2 regions of the Priestia sp. Y58 genome follow, and region 2 is predicted to be linked to the other one. Evidence: a T-box and tRNA genes for the amino acid it is inferred to sense, from the RefSeq annotation. Region 2 holds a T-box; the other holds one or more tRNA genes.
The links. A T-box is a leader RNA that pairs with one kind of tRNA and senses whether it is charged. The one in region 2 lies ahead of ileS (isoleucine--tRNA ligase), so its partner is inferred to be a tRNA-Ile.
Positions count from the first base shown of each region.

Region 1: it has a tRNA-Ile gene. The T-box ahead of ileS (isoleucine--tRNA ligase) is inferred to sense a tRNA for this amino acid. The anticodon was not compared.

Region 1 is NZ_JAKWFL010000005.1:412,715-421,467, forward strand. Features, by position in the region: gene MMB68_RS17870 (TVP38/TMEM64 family protein) at 277-894, opposite strand; gene MMB68_RS17875 (S9 family peptidase) at 1,057-3,036, opposite strand; gene MMB68_RS17880 (IDEAL domain-containing protein) at 3,213-3,449, shown strand; gene aceA (isocitrate lyase) at 3,645-4,928, opposite strand; gene MMB68_RS17890 (M48 family metallopeptidase) at 5,321-6,580, opposite strand; tRNA gene MMB68_RS17895 (tRNA-Glu) at 6,791-6,862, opposite strand; tRNA gene MMB68_RS17900 (tRNA-Asn) at 6,867-6,941, opposite strand; tRNA gene MMB68_RS17905 (tRNA-Ile) at 6,945-7,021, opposite strand; tRNA gene MMB68_RS17910 (tRNA-Gly) at 7,027-7,100, opposite strand; tRNA gene MMB68_RS17915 (tRNA-His) at 7,112-7,187, opposite strand; tRNA gene MMB68_RS17920 (tRNA-Phe) at 7,198-7,273, opposite strand; tRNA gene MMB68_RS17925 (tRNA-Asp) at 7,284-7,359, opposite strand; tRNA gene MMB68_RS17930 (tRNA-Met) at 7,364-7,440, opposite strand; tRNA gene MMB68_RS17935 (tRNA-Ser) at 7,466-7,558, opposite strand; tRNA gene MMB68_RS17940 (tRNA-Met) at 7,586-7,662, opposite strand; tRNA gene MMB68_RS17945 (tRNA-Ala) at 7,693-7,768, opposite strand; tRNA gene MMB68_RS17950 (tRNA-Pro) at 7,774-7,850, opposite strand; tRNA gene MMB68_RS17955 (tRNA-Arg) at 7,855-7,931, opposite strand; tRNA gene MMB68_RS17960 (tRNA-Gly) at 7,938-8,012, opposite strand; tRNA gene MMB68_RS17965 (tRNA-Lys) at 8,022-8,094, opposite strand; tRNA gene MMB68_RS17970 (tRNA-Gln) at 8,099-8,173, opposite strand; tRNA gene MMB68_RS17975 (tRNA-Tyr) at 8,181-8,264, opposite strand; tRNA gene MMB68_RS17980 (tRNA-Thr) at 8,273-8,348, opposite strand; tRNA gene MMB68_RS17985 (tRNA-Val) at 8,353-8,428, opposite strand; rRNA gene rrf (5S ribosomal RNA) at 8,533-8,648, opposite strand; partial or broken rRNA gene MMB68_RS17995 (23S ribosomal RNA) at 8,711-8,753, opposite strand, start outside.
Region 2 is NZ_JAKWFL010000001.1:488,459-497,211, forward strand. Features, by position in the region: gene MMB68_RS02565 (conjugal transfer protein TraR) at 1-106, opposite strand, end outside; gene ileS (isoleucine--tRNA ligase) at 277-3,042, opposite strand; T-box leader at 3,113-3,333, opposite strand; gene MMB68_RS02575 (DivIVA domain-containing protein) at 3,403-3,897, opposite strand; gene MMB68_RS02580 (YlmH family RNA-binding protein) at 3,982-4,755, opposite strand; gene MMB68_RS02585 (YggT family protein) at 4,806-5,075, opposite strand; gene MMB68_RS02590 (cell division protein SepF) at 5,079-5,546, opposite strand; gene MMB68_RS02595 (YggS family pyridoxal phosphate-dependent enzyme) at 5,563-6,246, opposite strand; gene pgeF (peptidoglycan editing factor PgeF) at 6,254-7,075, opposite strand; gene MMB68_RS02605 (YlmC/YmxH family sporulation protein) at 7,150-7,404, opposite strand; gene sigG (RNA polymerase sporulation sigma factor SigG) at 7,753-8,532, opposite strand; gene sigE (RNA polymerase sporulation sigma factor SigE) at 8,681-8,753, opposite strand, start outside.

The sequences.
Region 1 (8,753 bases), on a different contig from region 2:
AGTTTTTTCTTTTATTTTAGCATATTCTTCATAATTGATAAACAAAAAACTTGTTCATTACTGGACAGATACTCTATATATGCATTGTTCTGCCAACCGAATAAACAGACAAATAACTTCTTTAAGAAAAATTTTAAGATCCTTCCAAAAATGCTGTTGTATCCCTATAAGAAAAGGCTTTTCTATAGTTTACAATACCCCTTTTGGCTGTATGTATAACAAAAGACTGCCTATTAAAAAGCAGTCTTTCATCACTATTTGTTATATATAAACAAACTATTTGTCATACTGTTTCACTTTAGATTTTTCATTTAATCTTCGTTCAATTTGTTTTCCAACAAGCCATAGAACAAAAATGATGACTAAAACAAGTACTGCTTTTAGAGGCTGTTTCACAAATGAAACAAAATCGGCCCCAATAAAGCTCATCATAAATATCATCACCATTTTACCGGCTAATACAGCCAGCATAAACTGAGCCATACTAACACGTGATAGTCCTGCTACTACATTAATTGCCGAAGACGGGGTAAAAGGAAAACAAAGCATAATAAACAGCGGTCCGAAACCGTGTCTTTCTACCCAAATCATAATCTTTCGAATTTGCGCATGCCGGCTGATGAAATGTAAAAACCTCGCTTGTCCATATTTTCTAAATATCAAAAAGACAAGCAGTGATCCAACGCAGCTGCCAACCCATGAAATTAAAAAACCTAACCATAAGCCAAAAGCGGCAGCATTGGCCATTACAAACGCAAAAAGCGGCAAGATAGGGATAAACGCTTCTAAAATAGGCAACAGCAGTCCTGGAATGATTCCAAATGATTGATATTGTTTTAATAACTCGAGGACGCCGTCTAGTGTCAAATAATGCTTTAATGTTTCAAAATCCATCGAATGTTCTCCTTATTTAAACAACTGTGCTACTTTTCACTTATTGTACTACTTTCCTTTACCAAACAAAAGTTTTACAGCGTTTTACCTTTCCTGTCCTTTTACGTTTACTATACAGCCTTTATTTACACACACATATTTGGTTGAACAGCCATGCACTTTTTATTGAGACTGTTTTAAATAACGTTTAAACCAGCTTGTTAAATATTTTAGTCTCGCCGTTCGTAAATTAGGCTTACCGCTTCTAGAAAGTTCATGATTAGACTGAGGAAAACGAATAAATTCTACTTCTTTATCTTTTCTTTTCAGTGCCACATAAAGCTGTTCAGCTTGTTCAATTGGACATCTATAATCCTGTTCGCTATGCAAGATTAACAGCGGTGTTTTAACGTTCTCCGCTAAACGAAGCGGCGAGTGGTTCCAAAGTTTTTCCGGATTTTCATAAATATCAGCTTTTAATTCCCATTCGGTGAAATAATAGCCAATATCACTAACGCCGTAAAAACTTGTCCAATTTGAAATAGACCGTTGCGTCACCGCTGCTTTAAACCGATTTGTACTTCCTACAATCCAGTTTGTCATAAACCCTCCGTAGCTTCCTCCTGTTACGCCAAGCTTATCTTCATTAATATAAGAGTAGCGCTTAACTGCTTCGTCGGTTACTGCCATCAAGTCCGTATAATCCATGCCCCCGTAATCACCTCGAACCGCATCTGTAAATGCTTGACCATATCCTCTGCCGCCTCTTGGATTAGAAAAGAGGATATTGAACCCTTTTGATGCAAGTACTTGGAATTCAAGCATAAATGTATGACCATACATAAGATGCGGACCTCCATGGATTTCTAAAATGGTTGGAGATACATCATTGGTAGCAGCAGCTTTCACTACCCAACTGTGGATATGTATATCGTCCGTAGAAGTCGCGTAAAAAGATTCTGCTTCTGTGAGCTGCACATGCTTTAAAAATGAGTCATTAACGTTTGTCAGCTTCACTAATTCCTCTGTTTTTAAATTTAGAGAATAAAGATCTCCGGGATGTGTAAACGTACTGATTGCCACAATAGCTTCCTCACAATTGGGAAGAACAGATACCCCATATACGTGAGCATTATCCATAAGTACAGAGTCTAACTTTCCATTCACATTTCCTTTATATATGCCTACAGAACCCTTTTCACTTACGACAAAATAAAATTCTTCATTACTGCCCCACATAATTCCCGCTGCGGTTCTTCCAAAGTGGAAATCTCCTGCTACCATATCTCCTATTTCTAAGTCTATACCAGCAGTGATACAAGCTGTTTTTTGGCTAGAGATCTGATAAATATATATGTCATTCATTGAAGCCGATCCGTATGTACGTTCATTTCCAATGTAAGCTATGTATGACCCATCCGGTGACCACGAAACTTGATGAAAATATCCTGTTTCCGCTGTAATAGATGTTAATTTTTTAGTATCACGATGCAAAATAAACACATCCATCGTTAGCGATAAATCCGGATTCTCTCCTCGGCTGCTGCAAAATACAATTGAGCTTGCATCAGGGGCCCAGCACCCTACAGAGTGATGATAAGGTCCATCCGTTACAAACGTCACTTCTTTATTTTTAAGTTTAACGACAGCAACTTGAGTATATTCACCTTTTAAATAACCGCTAACATCGGATTTGTACAGTAAACGTTCCACTTCATACGGCTGGGGATATTCATGATTTTGTTCAACTCTTACAGCTTTTTCTTCTACTTTTGTGGAAAACATAATTTCGTCACTATAAGGAGACCAAACTGGATTACTAACGCCTTTTTCAAGATCTGTGAGTGCTTCTGCTTCCCCGCCTGTCGCTGCTAATAGGTAGAGCTGAACAGCTTGACTGCGATCGGATAAAAAAGCAATCCACTTGCCGTCCGGGGACCAGGCGGGAGAATGATTATTTCCTTTGTAGTACGTTAATTGCTTAGTTTCTTCCGTTTCAAGATCTAACATAAACAGCTGCGTTTCATACGCGTTCTCTATTTTCTTCGTTTCTCGAACCGTATAAACTACACTTTTTCCATCTGGAGAAATCTGAGGATTATAAACAGACTTCAATTCGTACAAATCCTCTATCGTTACCGTACGCTTTTTTAAATGATTCAATTTCTTCGCCCCCAAGGATTCATTTTTAAACCAAATAGTCAATCGATAAAAACGAAAGTAGCGTTTCCCTCTTACTTTATCATTTCTAAAAATAAAAATCTAAAAATTTAGAAAATTAGTTGTTTTTTCTTCTTTTAATCTATATAATAATAAAAAGGGTGCAGAGGTGATGAGGTATGAACAATGAAAAATCGTACACGGAAATGATGAAGTCCCTCGCTCGCAAGAAAAAAGTAATTGATACTGTGAGTATGTTGGATGTTTATATCGAAATGGTAATTGATGAATCGCTTTTTAAGCGTCAAAAAGAACTGTTAGAAACAAACATTAACACGGCATTAGATCAACGTGATGAAATTGCTTTTTATGAGCTATCAGCACAGTACCAATCCCTGCTTCAAACATCTACTTAATATTTTAAGAACTTAATTCATGTTAATGATTTATATGTACGTTTAACAGGCAGATCCTTTCTTCTCAGGAAGAACAGCTGTCTGTTAAATCGTGTTTACTACATAAAAAAAGATTCTTACATCTGTAAGAATCTTTTTTGTTAGGATTTTTCCTATGAGTGGAAGTAACCGACCGTTCCACTCATAGATTTTTTGTTATTTATGTGCTTGAAACTGCTCTTCTTCCGTTGAACCTTTTAAAGCTGTTGTAGAGGAAGTCCCACCAGAAACTACTTGCGCCACTTCATCAAAATAACCCGTTCCTACTTCACGCTGATGTCTTGTAGCAGTATATCCATTTACTTCACTAGCAAACTCTCTTTCTTGTAACTCTGAATAAGCTGCCATTCCTCTTGTTTTATATCCTCGTGCCAGCTCAAACATGCTGTGATTTAAAGCGTGGAAGCCAGCAAGCGTAACGAATTGGAATTTGTATCCCATTTTTGCGATTTCTCTTTGGAACTTTTCAATCGTTTTCTTATCTAATTTTTTCTTCCAGTTGAAAGATGGTGAACAGTTATAAGCAAGCATTTTACCTGGGAATTTTTCATGAATAGCATCTGCAAATTTTTGTGCTTGTTCCAAGTTTGGTTCAGACGTTTCACACCATACTAGATCAGCATATGGCGCATATGCTAAGCCACGAGCAATAGCTTGATCGATTCCGGCTCTCGTGCGATAAAAACCTTCAGCGGTGCGTTCACCTGTAATAAACTGGCGATCTACAGGATCAACATCACTTGTAATTAAATCAGCGGCATCAGCATCGGTACGAGCAATCAGAAGTGTTGGAACACCCATTACATCAGCAGCTAAACGAGCAGCAATCAAATTTTTCACAGCGGTCTGAGTTGGAAGCAATACCTTGCCGCCGAGATGACCACACTTTTTCTCAGAGGATAATTGATCTTCAAAGTGTACGGCAGATGCTCCCGACTCAATCATTCCTTTCATGAGTTCAAATACGTTTAACTGTCCTCCAAACCCAGCTTCTGCATCTGCTACAATTGGAGCAAAGTAATCGATATCCCCTTCTCCTTCTAAATGCTGAATTTGATCGGCACGCTGCAGCGCTTGATTGATTCGTTTCACAACATGCGGCACGCTGTTTGCCGGGTATAAACTTTGATCAGGATACATGTTTCCTGAAAGATTTGCATCTGCAGCTACTTGCCATCCGCTTAAGTAAATTGCTTTTAACCCTGCTTTTACCTGTTGTACTGCTTGATTCCCTGTTAAAGCTCCTAATGCATGAACGTATGGCTCTGTTTTTAATAAGTTCCAGAACTTTTCGGCTCCTCTTCTAGCAAGCGTATGTTCAATATCAATGGACCCTCTTAGCCCAATGACTTTTTCTGCAGAATATGGACGTTCAATTCCTTTCCAACGCTCATCGCTTTTCCAGTTCTCTTCAAGGTTTTTTACACGAATGTCTTTCATTCTTTATACCCCCTAATGAATTTAAAATTCTATATTCATAAAAATATAAAACGCAGCAGTTAGAATATGTCTGTTTCATGATGAAGTGAATTAGCAGTTGGTCATAATATCAGTAAGAACGTAGATGAAATAAGTAAATAGTTGAAGGACATGTAGTAAGACTTAGATGAGGTGAATATAAGCTGAGAATTTCAACTGCTATCTTTTCAATCACAAATAACTATTCCTCCCCATTGTTATAAAACAGTTTTTATTTCACATACGTTATTATATAACAGTACTTTCGAAAATGAAACCTCCTTTTAGAATTTTTTTCCTACCCGCAAGGAGGCTTTTCTATTAATACTTACGTATCAAAGGCTTCATATATCCTTTACTTTTTCTTATATCACTTATTCATTTCTTTCATACTTCTCAACAAATGAAATTCTTTCCATTATCGTTGGGTGACCATATCGGAAAATCTTCACTAAATACGGCGGATTCACCTGAGATAATCCTGATTTTGTTAAGTCCTGAAATGTTTTAACAGCAGCCTGTTTATCTCCTGTTAAATCCATGGCGTACGTGTCAGATTGAAGTTCATGATGACGCGATTGCATATTTGTTAAAGGACTCACAGCAAATGTAAGAACAGAAAAAATAAGTAGAATAAGCGGTAAAGAATTTAAATCACTAAGAGAAGTAATTTTTAATGCTTTTCCCCATCTCTTAATCACAAAGCGAGCTAAGTGCTTCGTTAGCCATAAACCTACGATCGATAAAACTAATGCTGAAGCAATCCCCACATAAATATGCTTCTTTACATAATGACCCATTTCATGCGCCATGATAAACAAAATTTCACGTTCTGTTAATTTATTAAGAGTAGTATCCCATAACACAATTCTTGAATTAGAACCTATTCCCGTCACATATGCATTGAGAGAGTTCGTTTTTTCAGACATGTTTACTTCATATACATGCTTAGCAGGTATATGAGCTTCGTCTGCTAAATGCAAAATTTTCGTCTCCAGCTCTTTATTCTTTAATGGATAAAAATCGTTATATAACGGGTCAATAACCACTGGTTGAATAAACGTCAAAAATAGCGTAAATGGAATAGATACTAGCCAAGCATACAGCCACCATCTTTTTGAGAACTTACGAATGAATGCATATAACACAGCAATCACTAAAAACATGGTGGCATAGTTTACCCAAAAATCTGTAAAAAGATCTTTCATCCATCCTTGGAAAGGTTGCGTCGTAATATGGTAAGCCTTTGAAAGCTTATAGCTAATCCAGTCCATAGGAAAAGAATAGATCAGCAGCAGAACAGATAACCAAAATACATAAATAGCAGTTTGGAGAAGACCGAAACGGCTAACGTCTTTAGACCACTTATTAACTTTCTTAGACACACCTAACACTAAAATTAAAATAAATCCTAGCCACTCATATGGAATTCGGATAAAAAAGAGTGCATCTCTAATTTTTGAATATTTTTCGGTCAACATAAGTTCTCGTGCATTCATAAACGTAGCCGGGTCTACGCTGGTGCCTTTTAATGATTGTGGAATAGAGGTATCACTTATATAGAACAAATACACCCAAATACACGCTGCATACACAAGAAAAATGCCGATGGACCACCAAACAATTTTTTTCACGCATTCCCCTCCTTTTGTACAAACAGTATACCGTTATTACTATTGTAGGTTTTTCTTTCGAAATTTAGAACAAGCGTTTATAGATGTGCTATAAGAAATGCAATTTGGGGCGAGGAAATCATAGAAAAACGAAAAATAGAGTTTAGACAAAAGAATAAACTCTGTTTACAAACAAAAAAAGCAGTTTGCATATGCAAACTGCTTTTAAGATGACCCGTACGGGATTCGAACCCGTGTTACCGCCGTGAAAGGGCGGTGTCTTAACCGCTTGACCAACGGGCCATTATGGCTCCACAGGTAGGACTCGAACCTACGACCGATCGGTTAACAGCCGATAGCTCTACCACTGAGCTACTGTGGAATATGGTGGGCCTAAGTGGACTCGAACCACCGACCTCACGCTTATCAGGCGTGCGCTCTAACCAGCTGAGCTATAGGCCCATTTTTGGAGCGGGTGATGAGAATCGAACTCACGACATCAGCTTGGAAGGCTGAGGTTTTACCACTAAACTACACCCGCGTTACTTAAGATGGGGCGACTGATGGGAATCGAACCCACGAATGCCGGAACCACAATCCGGTGCGTTAACCACTTCGCCACAATCGCCATCTTAAAATGGTGGCTCGGGACGGAATCGAACCGCCGACACAAGGATTTTCAGTCCTTTGCTCTACCAACTGAGCTACCGAGCCTTTATGTAAATGGCGGTCCCGACGGGAATCGAACCCGCGATCTCCTGCGTGACAGGCAGGCATGTTAACCGCTACACCACGGGACCACTTTGGTTGCGGGGACAGGATTTGAACCTGCGACCTTCGGGTTATGAGCCCGACGAGCTACCGAACTGCTCCACCCCGCGATGATATGAATATGATATAAATAAATGGCGGAGGAAGAGGGATTCGAACCCCCGCGGGCTTTAACACCCCTGTCGGTTTTCAAGACCGATCCCTTCAGCCGGACTTGGGTATTCCTCCGTATATTTATAACAAATGTAACTTATATGGTAGCGGCGGAGGGAGTCGAACCCACGACCTCACGGGTATGAACCGTACGCTCTAGCCAGCTGAGCTACACCGCCATATTATTCGTTACAATTATTTAGTTTAATTGGTGGAGCCTAGCGGGATCGAACCGCTGACCTCCTGCGTGCAAGGCAGGCGCTCTCCCAGCTGAGCTAAGGCCCCATAAATGGTCGGGAAGACAGGATTCGAACCTGCGACCCCTTGGTCCCAAACCAAGTGCTCTACCAAGCTGAGCTACTTCCCGTTTATGGCGCGCCCGAGAGGAGTCGAACCCCTAACCTTTTGATCCGTAGTCAAACGCTCTATCCAATTGAGCTACGGGCGCTTTATATGGAGCGGAAGACGAGGTTCGAACTCGCGACCCCCACCTTGGCAAGGTGGTGTTCTACCACTGAACTACTTCCGCTTATTAAAATGAGCCATGAAGGACTCGAACCTTCGACCCTCTGATTAAAAGTCAGATGCTCTACCAACTGAGCTAATGGCTCTCTATGGCTGGGCTAGCTGGATTCGAACCAACGCATGACGGAATCAAAATCCGTTGCCTTACCGCTTGGCGATAGCCCACTAAAGATGGTGGAGGGGGGCAGATTCGAACTGCCGAACCCGAAGGAGCGGATTTACAGTCCGCCGCGTTTAGCCACTTCGCTACCCCTCCGATATAAATGGTGCCGGCAAGAGGACTTGAACCCCCAACCTACTGATTACAAGTCAGTTGCTCTACCAGTTGAGCTACACCGGCACGGTGGTGGAGGATGACGGGATCGAACCGCCGACCCCCTGCTTGTAAGGCAGGTGCTCTCCCAGCTGAGCTAATCCTCCGCGTATCATACACAATATTCATTGTATATAAGATTTTTATAAATGAGCCAAATAAAAAACCCCTAGACTCTTTTATAAGAGCATAAAAAGGGGTCTTATTCATTGCCTGGCAACGTCCTACTCTCACAGGGACAAAGTCCCAACTACCATTGGCGCTAAAGAGCTTAACTTCCGTGTTCGGTATGGGAACGGGTGTGACCTCTTCGCTATCGCCACCAGACAAGAGATTGCTCTCTCAAAACTAGATAACAGTTTGCTGAGTAAAGCTTACGCTTTTAAAGTTTGGTTAAGTCCTCGATCGATTAGTATCAGTCAGCTACACATG
Region 2 (8,753 bases):
CATCTATATAACCAGATTGTTCTGTAGCATATCTCACTAGGCGATCTTGTAATTCTTCTTTAATAAGAGCTAATTCCTGTCCAATGGAAAGATAATTTTCATACATGCAAACGCCTCCTGTGCTGATAAGATGAAGTATTAATGATGTTAGGTTTACCGAGTTTTCCATCGAATCTACAACACAAGTTTTTCCTAAGGCTTTAAATGCTTTATACCATTGTATTTGGGAATTTCGTACAGCAAAAAACACGCCCAAAAAGGACGTGTTTTTGTTCATTACTGCTGAACGTAGTGATTTTTCACAACATCCGCACAGCGTGTACATAAAGTCGGGTGATCTTGATCTTCGCCAACTGTTGGTGATACAACCCAGCAGCGCTCACACTTCTCACCTTCTGCTTTACTTACAACAATTGAAGCATAGCTGAATTTTTGTGCTTCAGCAGGTGCTTCACCTTCTGCTACTTCAAGATCTGAAACGATGAAGAGTTGACCTACATTTTCAGAAATAGATGCTAACAGCTCTTTTGTATCTGCTGTTGGATACAGCGTTAATTTTGCTTCTAAAGACTTACCGATTACTTTTTCATTACGAGCCTGTTCTAGCGCTTTTAATACTTCATCACGAAGCTCCATGAACGCATCCCATTTCTCTACTAATTGATCTGCTCCTTCAATTTCTTGAACCTCTGGCATATCAACTAGCTGCACGCTTTCTTCCTTTACATTTGGAATGTGAACCCATACTTCGTCTGCTGTATGAGAAAGAATTGGAGACACTAATTTCGTTAACGATAATAACGTTTCATAAAGGACCGTTTGAATGCTGCGACGCTCTACATTATTTTCTGCTTCGATGTACAATACATCTTTTGCGAAGTCTAAGTAGAATGAACTCATATCAATTGTACAGAAATTATGCACTGCGTGATAAATGCTTGAGAATTCATATGAATCATAAGATTTTTGCACTTTATCAATTAATTTGTTCAGCTTCACAAGCATGTAGCGGTCTACTTCACGAAGGTCTTCAACGGCTACAGCGTCAGTTGTTGGATTAAAGTCCGCTAAGTTTCCTAGTAAGAAACGGAACGTGTTGCGGATTTTACGATATACTTCTGCTACTTGTTTTAAAATGTTATCAGATACACGAACATCAGCTTGGTAATCTACAGAAGCTACCCATAAACGTAAAATATCTGCACCTAGTTGTTTCATTACTTTTTCTGGAATTACAACGTTTCCTAATGACTTACTCATTTTGCGACCTTCACCGTCTAAAGCAAATCCGTGGCTAAGTACCCCTTTATAAGGTGCTTCACCCGTTACAGCTACACTTGTAGAAAGACTTGAATTAAACCAGCCTCGGTATTGGTCAGAACCTTCTAAATACAAATCAGCCGGACGCTGTAAGTCTTCACGCTCTTCAAGAACAGCTTGATGTGAAGAACCAGAGTCAAACCATACGTCCATGATGTCTGTTTCTTTTGTGAAGCGGCCATTTGGGCTTCCTTCATGAGTAAAGCCTTCTGGAAGCAAGTCTTTTGCTTCACGCTCAAACCATACGTTTGATCCATGTTCTCTAAATAGATTTGATACGTGTTCAATTGTTTCGTCCGTAATGATTGGCTCATCATTTTCAGCATAAAATACCGGAATCGGCACGCCCCATGCACGTTGGCGAGAAATACACCAGTCTCCGCGGTCACGCACCATGTTATAAAGTCGCGTTTCACCCCAAGTAGGTACCCATTTTGTTTTTTCTACTGCTTTTAATAAATCTTCACGGAAATCTTTAATAGACGCAAACCACTGTGCCGTTGCACGGAAAATTGTTGGTTTCTTTGTACGCCAGTCATGTGGGTATGAGTGGGTAATGAAACTTAATTTTAACAGCGCGCCTTCTTCTTCTAGTTTGTCTGTAATCGGCTTATTCGCTTTATCATAGAATAACCCTTCAAATCCTGGTGCTTCATTCGTCATATGACCCTTACTGTCGACTGGGCAAAGAACTTCCAAACCGTATTTTTGACCAACGATAAAGTCGTCTTCCCCGTGTCCCGGTGCTGTATGAACACATCCAGTACCAGCATCCGTTGTTACGTGATCGCCAAGAACAACTAAAGAATCGCGCTTGTAGATTGGATGTTCAGCTACCACGCGTTCAAGTTCTGAACCTTTTACTGTACGAAGTGTCTTATATTCAGCCCATTCAATTTCTTTAGCAACTGTTTCAATCAGTTCAGTTGCCACTACATATTTTGCTCCGTCTGCTTCAACTACGCTGTACTGAAGCTCAGGATTGACAGCAATCCCTTGGTTAGCTGGCATTGTCCATGGTGTTGTCGTCCAAATGATGAATTTTTCATCTTGTTCAAGCACACCTTTACCATCTTTTACGTTAAACGCTACGTAAATAGAAGCTGAACGCTTGTCATAGTATTCAATTTCCGCTTCTGCTAAAGCAGATTCACTTGAAGGGGACCAGTACACAGGTTTTAACCCTTTGTAGATGTAGCCTTTTTTCGCCATGTCACCAAACACTTTGATTTGCTGCGCTTCGTACTGCGGCTGAAGCGTTACATATGGATTATCCCAATCTCCGCGTACGCCTAAACGCTTGAACTGCTCACGCTGGCCGTTTACTTGTTCCCAAGCATACTGTTCGCAAAGCTTACGGAACTCAGCTACCGTCATTTCTTTGCGGTTTACTTTTTTATTTTTTGTTAAAGCTGTTTCAATTGGCAAACCGTGTGTATCCCAGCCTGGTACATAAGGTGCGCAGAAGCCTGACATCGACTTATAGCGAACGATAAAATCTTTTAAAATTTTATTTAAGGCATGTCCCATGTGAATATCGCCATTCGCATATGGAGGTCCGTCATGCAGGACAAATAGCGGACGACCTTCCGTACGTTTTTGCACTTTTTCATAAATATTCATTTCAGCCCACTGTTCTTGCATTTTAGGCTCGCGGTTCGGTAAATTTCCACGCATCGGAAATTCAGTTTTTGGCATCAATAATGTATCTTTATATTCCATGTTTTACCCTCCAAAAAAAACGTAAATTTCATATCTTTTTGTACCATAACAAAAAGACCTCCTCATCCCAAAAAGGGACGAGAAGGTCTCCCGCGGTACCACCCTAGTAGATTTGCTGCACGCAAATCCTCTTTGCATTCGTAACGTGAATAAACCGCCACTGCTTACTATCATCATTTCAGCAATGGTACTCTAGGGTGATTTTCACTTTTTTGTTTGTTATCGAGCTCACACCATCCTCGATTCGCTTTGACAAACTAAAAAAGCTACTCTCCCTGTCTCCGTACTGTTTGATATGAAATTTCATCTGTTACCAAATTATATGACAACAAAACGTGAGAAGTCAAGATGATGTCTTGACTAGTCAATTTTTTCTTCTAGCGCTGGCATCTCATAATCCATCAACTGATCCCAGTCATCGCTGTTTAACATTTCAAGCTGTGCTTCGATTAACATTTTGAAACGAGTTCTAAATACTTTAGACTGCTTTTTCGTCTCCTCAATGTCCATCGCAATTTTACGAGACTTAGACAGTGCTTCATTAATAATACGGTCCGCATTTTTTTCTGCTTCTTTTATAATGAGCTTCGCTTCTTTTTCAGCGTTTCGCTTCACATCTTCCGCTGCTTCTTGAGCAATTAAAATTGATTTATTTAACGTTTCTTCGATGTTAGTAAAATGTCCAAGACGATCTGTTAATTCAGATACTCTTCCTTCTAACTCCTTTTTATCACGCATTACCAGCTCATAGTCTTTAATTACTTGGTCAAGAAACTCATTTACTTCATCTTCATCATATCCGCGAAACCCGCGATTAAACTCTTTGTTATGAATATCCAAAGGGGTTAAAGGCATCTAGGCCACCTCCGTGTTGTCTCATTACATCATTAGTAATGGTTTATTCGACATATTTTTAAAATTTCCTGCTAGTAGATTTCTTTATTTCTGCTTTCCTACAACAATTCGCCATTTTTCTTTTTTGGTTTTGCCTTCAAGTGAAACGATACGACTTCTGCCGTGGCCACGAAGCGACAAAATATCACCTTCATGACATTCAAAAGACGGCTGTTCAATGACTTTAAAATTTACTTTTACCGCTCTATTTGCAATAAACGGCTGGACTTTTTGTCTTGATAAATTGTGAATAGTCGACAGCAAAACATCAAGCCTCATTGAAGAAACTGTATAAACGTGTTCAATCAGCTCTTCTTTTACCACATGCAGCTGCTCTCTTTGAATAGAAGAAAGTGAAACTTTGGCTTTTCCAATTGATGTTAAATTCATCTCAATATAGGAAGAAATTTCCTCTGCAACTACAAGCTGAATATCGTCTCCCGCGACCAAAATATCTCCAAATTTTGAACGGCGCAGTCCTAAAGACATCGCCGAACCAAGAACTTGAGGATGTTCAATTGTCACAAACTTTTTAGGATAATTGAGCTCGTACATACACAACTGAAAATCTTCACTTTGAGGTACATAGTAATCCGGATATAGCAGCGCACGCTTGCGTTCAGCAAACGGTTGTCCACCATCAAATGAAACTTGAACCTCTCCTTCAGTCCCGACAATAGCCGTCACAATCTGCTGTTCTCTTGGATCTAAAAAGTCCGTTAATTTTGGGCTGTATTGATGTAGGACATCTTCTTTCCACTGAAGAACCTGGTCAATAAATCCATGTTCTTCTTGCCTAAAATGTTCATAAATAGACATATTATTACTCCTACTATTGGTATGTAAAAAAGGAATCCAGCGATTCCTTTTTAAATAAATCCAACCATACTGTGAAGTGAACGTACCCCTGCTTGCGCAAATCGTAGTAAAAAGATTGCAACAAGAGGTGAAATATCAATCATGCCAATCGGCGGAATGATTTTACGAAAAGGCTCTAAGTAAGGCTCACAAATACTGCCAAGCAGCTGACCAAACTTAGATGCCCTTACATCGGGTACCCAAGACATCAAAATGTAAATAATTAGTGCCCATGAGTAAAGACCAATCAATTGCCCAAGAATCCCAAAAACGATGTCCAAAAACTACCACCTCTTTACGTTTGTTGTATCGTGTTCTCCCATCATATCTGAAATGCTTCCGCTTACGTCTACATTATCAGGTGTACATAAAAAGATGTCGGTTCCAATTTTTTGAATGTCCCCGCCTAAAGCATAAACTGTACCACTTAAAAAGTCGACAATTCTCACTGCTTGATCTCGTTGAATGCGCTGTAAATTAACAACTACGACTTTACGATTTTTTAAATGATCCGTAATTTCTTGTGCTTCGGCATAGACGCGCGGTTCGCAAAGCATCATTTTTGATGATTTTTGAACGCTTTGCAAGCTAATCACATTTTGCTGCTGATTCGGCTGCTGACTAGCTTTCACTGCTGGTCTCGACTGCTGTACAGGCTCTTCTACCGACTCTTCTTGTTCGTAATGTTCTTCTACATATTCAGTATCGTCATCAAGAGCAAAGAAACTTCTAAAGCGATTTTTCATACTCATCTTGAATTACACCTCCTTAACGTTCATTCCCAACTAACGTGGTTCCTAGTCGAATGAATGTTGCTCCTTCTTCAATTGCAATTGCATAATCGTTTGACATTCCCATTGATAGCTCCGTACACGGTGCATATGGCAAGTTTAGTTCTTGTATACGATCCTGCAATTTTTTTAGACCTTGAAAACAGCTGCGAAGCGCGGGCTCATCATCTGTGTGAGGAGCCATGGTCATTAATCCAACCACTTGAATATTTGTAAATTCTTCAAGGGATTTAATAAATGGAATTACGTCTTCTACAGCAAGGCCATGCTTGGATTGTTCTTCGGCAACATTAACTTGTACAAAACATTTTATACGATGTCCTGCACGTTTATCAATTTCTTTTGCTAAAGATAATCGGTCTAGTGAATGAATATAGTCAACTTTATCAATCACATTTTTTACTTTTCTTGTTTGTAAGCTCCCGATAAAATGCCAGGTCGCTTTCTCACCGATTGATTCATACTTTTCTAGAAGACCTTCATCCCTGTTTTCTCCGAGATGTAAAATGCCTGCATCCACTGCTTCTGCTGCTCGTTTTGTGGAAACGTATTTTGTTACAGCAATCAGCTCTACATCTTCTCGATTTCGATTAACTTTTTTACACGCTTCAGCAATTGTTTGTTGAACTGCTTCTAGATTTTCACTTACGCTAGCTGTCACTATGTAATTACTCCTCCTTAAAGCCTATGAAGTTAAACATGCGTCCTGTTTTCCCTTGGTCGCGGCGATGTGAGAAGAACAGGTCATCTTCACAGCTTGTACAATACGACGATGTTAAAATTCGTTCCGGCAATACGCCTGCGTTTTGAATCAGCAGCTTATTGACTTTTTTTAAATTAAGCGCGTATTGTCCAGGGCTTACTTCTTGATATCCATTTTGGCCAACTACTTCGTTTACTTGTGTAATGACGCGGTTATCGACAACATAACAGCAATCTTCAATCGAAGGGCCAATCGCCACGTAAATATCTTCAACTGGAACATTTTCTTGCTCTACCCAACGTCGAATCATATTTCCTGCAATATCTTTCACTGTTCCCTTCCACCCGGCATGAGCTAGACCAACTAAATGGTGATCAGGCGCATAGAAGTACAGCGGAACACAATCTGCATAACATAAAGCTAACAAAATATCAGATTCATTTGTATAAATGCCATCCGTTGCTTTTATGCCCTCTTCATACTTGTAGAGTCCTTTTGCACAGTCGGCTTTTGTTACTTTTTGAACAGTTGCTTCATGTACTTGTTCAGCACATACAAAGCTTTCAAAAGACATGTCTAGTTCGGCTGCTAAAATTTTTCTATTTGTAATAACATCTTCTACGTTATCGTTTACGTGAAGCCCTAGGTTAAAAGAAGCAAATGGAGGTTTACTCACGCCACCATTTTTTGTGGTGAAACCAACAACAAGCATATCATTCTTTTCTACCCAAGGGCTCAGCCACATAAACGACTCGTGATGGCTTTTTTTTAATGGCTCAGGATTCATGTATGTGACACATCCCTTGTTTCATTTGTTCTCACATATTGTACCACAGATTGCTAGGTGCTGTTGACAAAAAACTAATTCTCTTCAGGCTGAAATGCGTCTTTATAACGTACTAAAATGACATCAGAACCAATTTTCACAATATTTTTCCACGGAATCACAATTTCATCATCTTTTCCAAAGAAGCCCAATACACGAGAGCCTCCGATAATGACGGCCTGTATTTTTCCCGTTGTTAAGTCAATATCAATATCCCCTACATTTCCAAGTTTTTTGCCATCAGCTACATTCACTACGTCTTTCAGCTGAAACTCTGAAATCTTTAACATGCTCTCTCCTCCTATAGCCAACTTTATTCCTTAGCCTATATATATTTTCAAATTTTCATTTCATGAAGGAAAAGCTTATTTTTTCTCTGCCATTCTCGTTCTATAGGCATTTTGTTCACTAATTACACATCTTTTCATCAAGAGACATTCTCAACGAGTAGCTAGAATTCCTCACAGCAATAGGAAACCGGATATGAATATCTTTTGGTCATGTATTATACATTGATACATACAAAATAAGCACCGTGTCCGTTTTTATAGACACGATGCTTATTAAGTTGAACATCAAATAAAGTGAATGGTATTGATTGTATGAACACGAGCAGCTGCCAGTTTAGAGAGCTTTTGTTAACTTTGAATATTTTTATTCATCTGTTTAATAGCAGCTTTTTCTAAACGAGAAACCTGCGCTTGAGAAATACCAATTTCTTCAGCCACTTCCATCTGTGTTTTACCTTGAAAGAAGCGCTTTCGTAAAATTAGTTTTTCTCGCTCGTTCAATCTTCTCATACCTTCTTGCAAAGCAATTTCTTCAATCCAAGTTGAATCACGGTTGCGTTCATCGCTTAGCTGATCCATGACATAGATTGGGTCTCCACCATCATTGTAAATAGGTTCAAATAGAGAAACCGGATCTTGGATAGCATCTAAAGCAAACACAATTTCTTCATGCGGCACTTCTAGGACTTTTGAAATTTCCTCAGCTGTAGGTTCCTTGGATGTTTCACTCATAAGCCTTTCACGAACTTGAAGAGCTTTATAAGCAATATCACGAAGGGAACGAGAAACACGGATTGGATTATTGTCACGTAAATAGCGGCGAATTTCCCCTATAATCATTGGGACAGCATATGTAGAAAACTTCACGTTTTGACTTAAATCAAAATTGTCAATGGATTTCATTAATCCAATACACCCAACCTGAAATAAGTCATCAACAAATTCTCCACGATTGTTAAAACGTTGAATCACGCTGAGTACGAGACGTAAATTTCCGCTTACTAGCTTTTCTCTTGCTGTTCCATCTCCAGCCTGCATTTGTTTAAACAACTTTCGCATTTCTTCATTTTTTAATACGGGAAGTTTCGAAGTATCTACTCCACAAATTTCTACTTTATTTCTTGTCAACTCTTTCCCTCCTAACAGGAGATGATGTTCTGAATTCAGTATCTCCTCCGAAGGAAAAAATATGCACTTTTATAATTCTGACAATTCCACGCTAAAAAAGCTGATTGTATAAGATGCTTCTCAGCCCTTATACAATCAGCTTTTTTACTTAAACCATTTTATTAAATTCTTTTCGCAGCCGTTTAATAATTCGTTTTTCAAGCCTTGAAATATAAGATTGA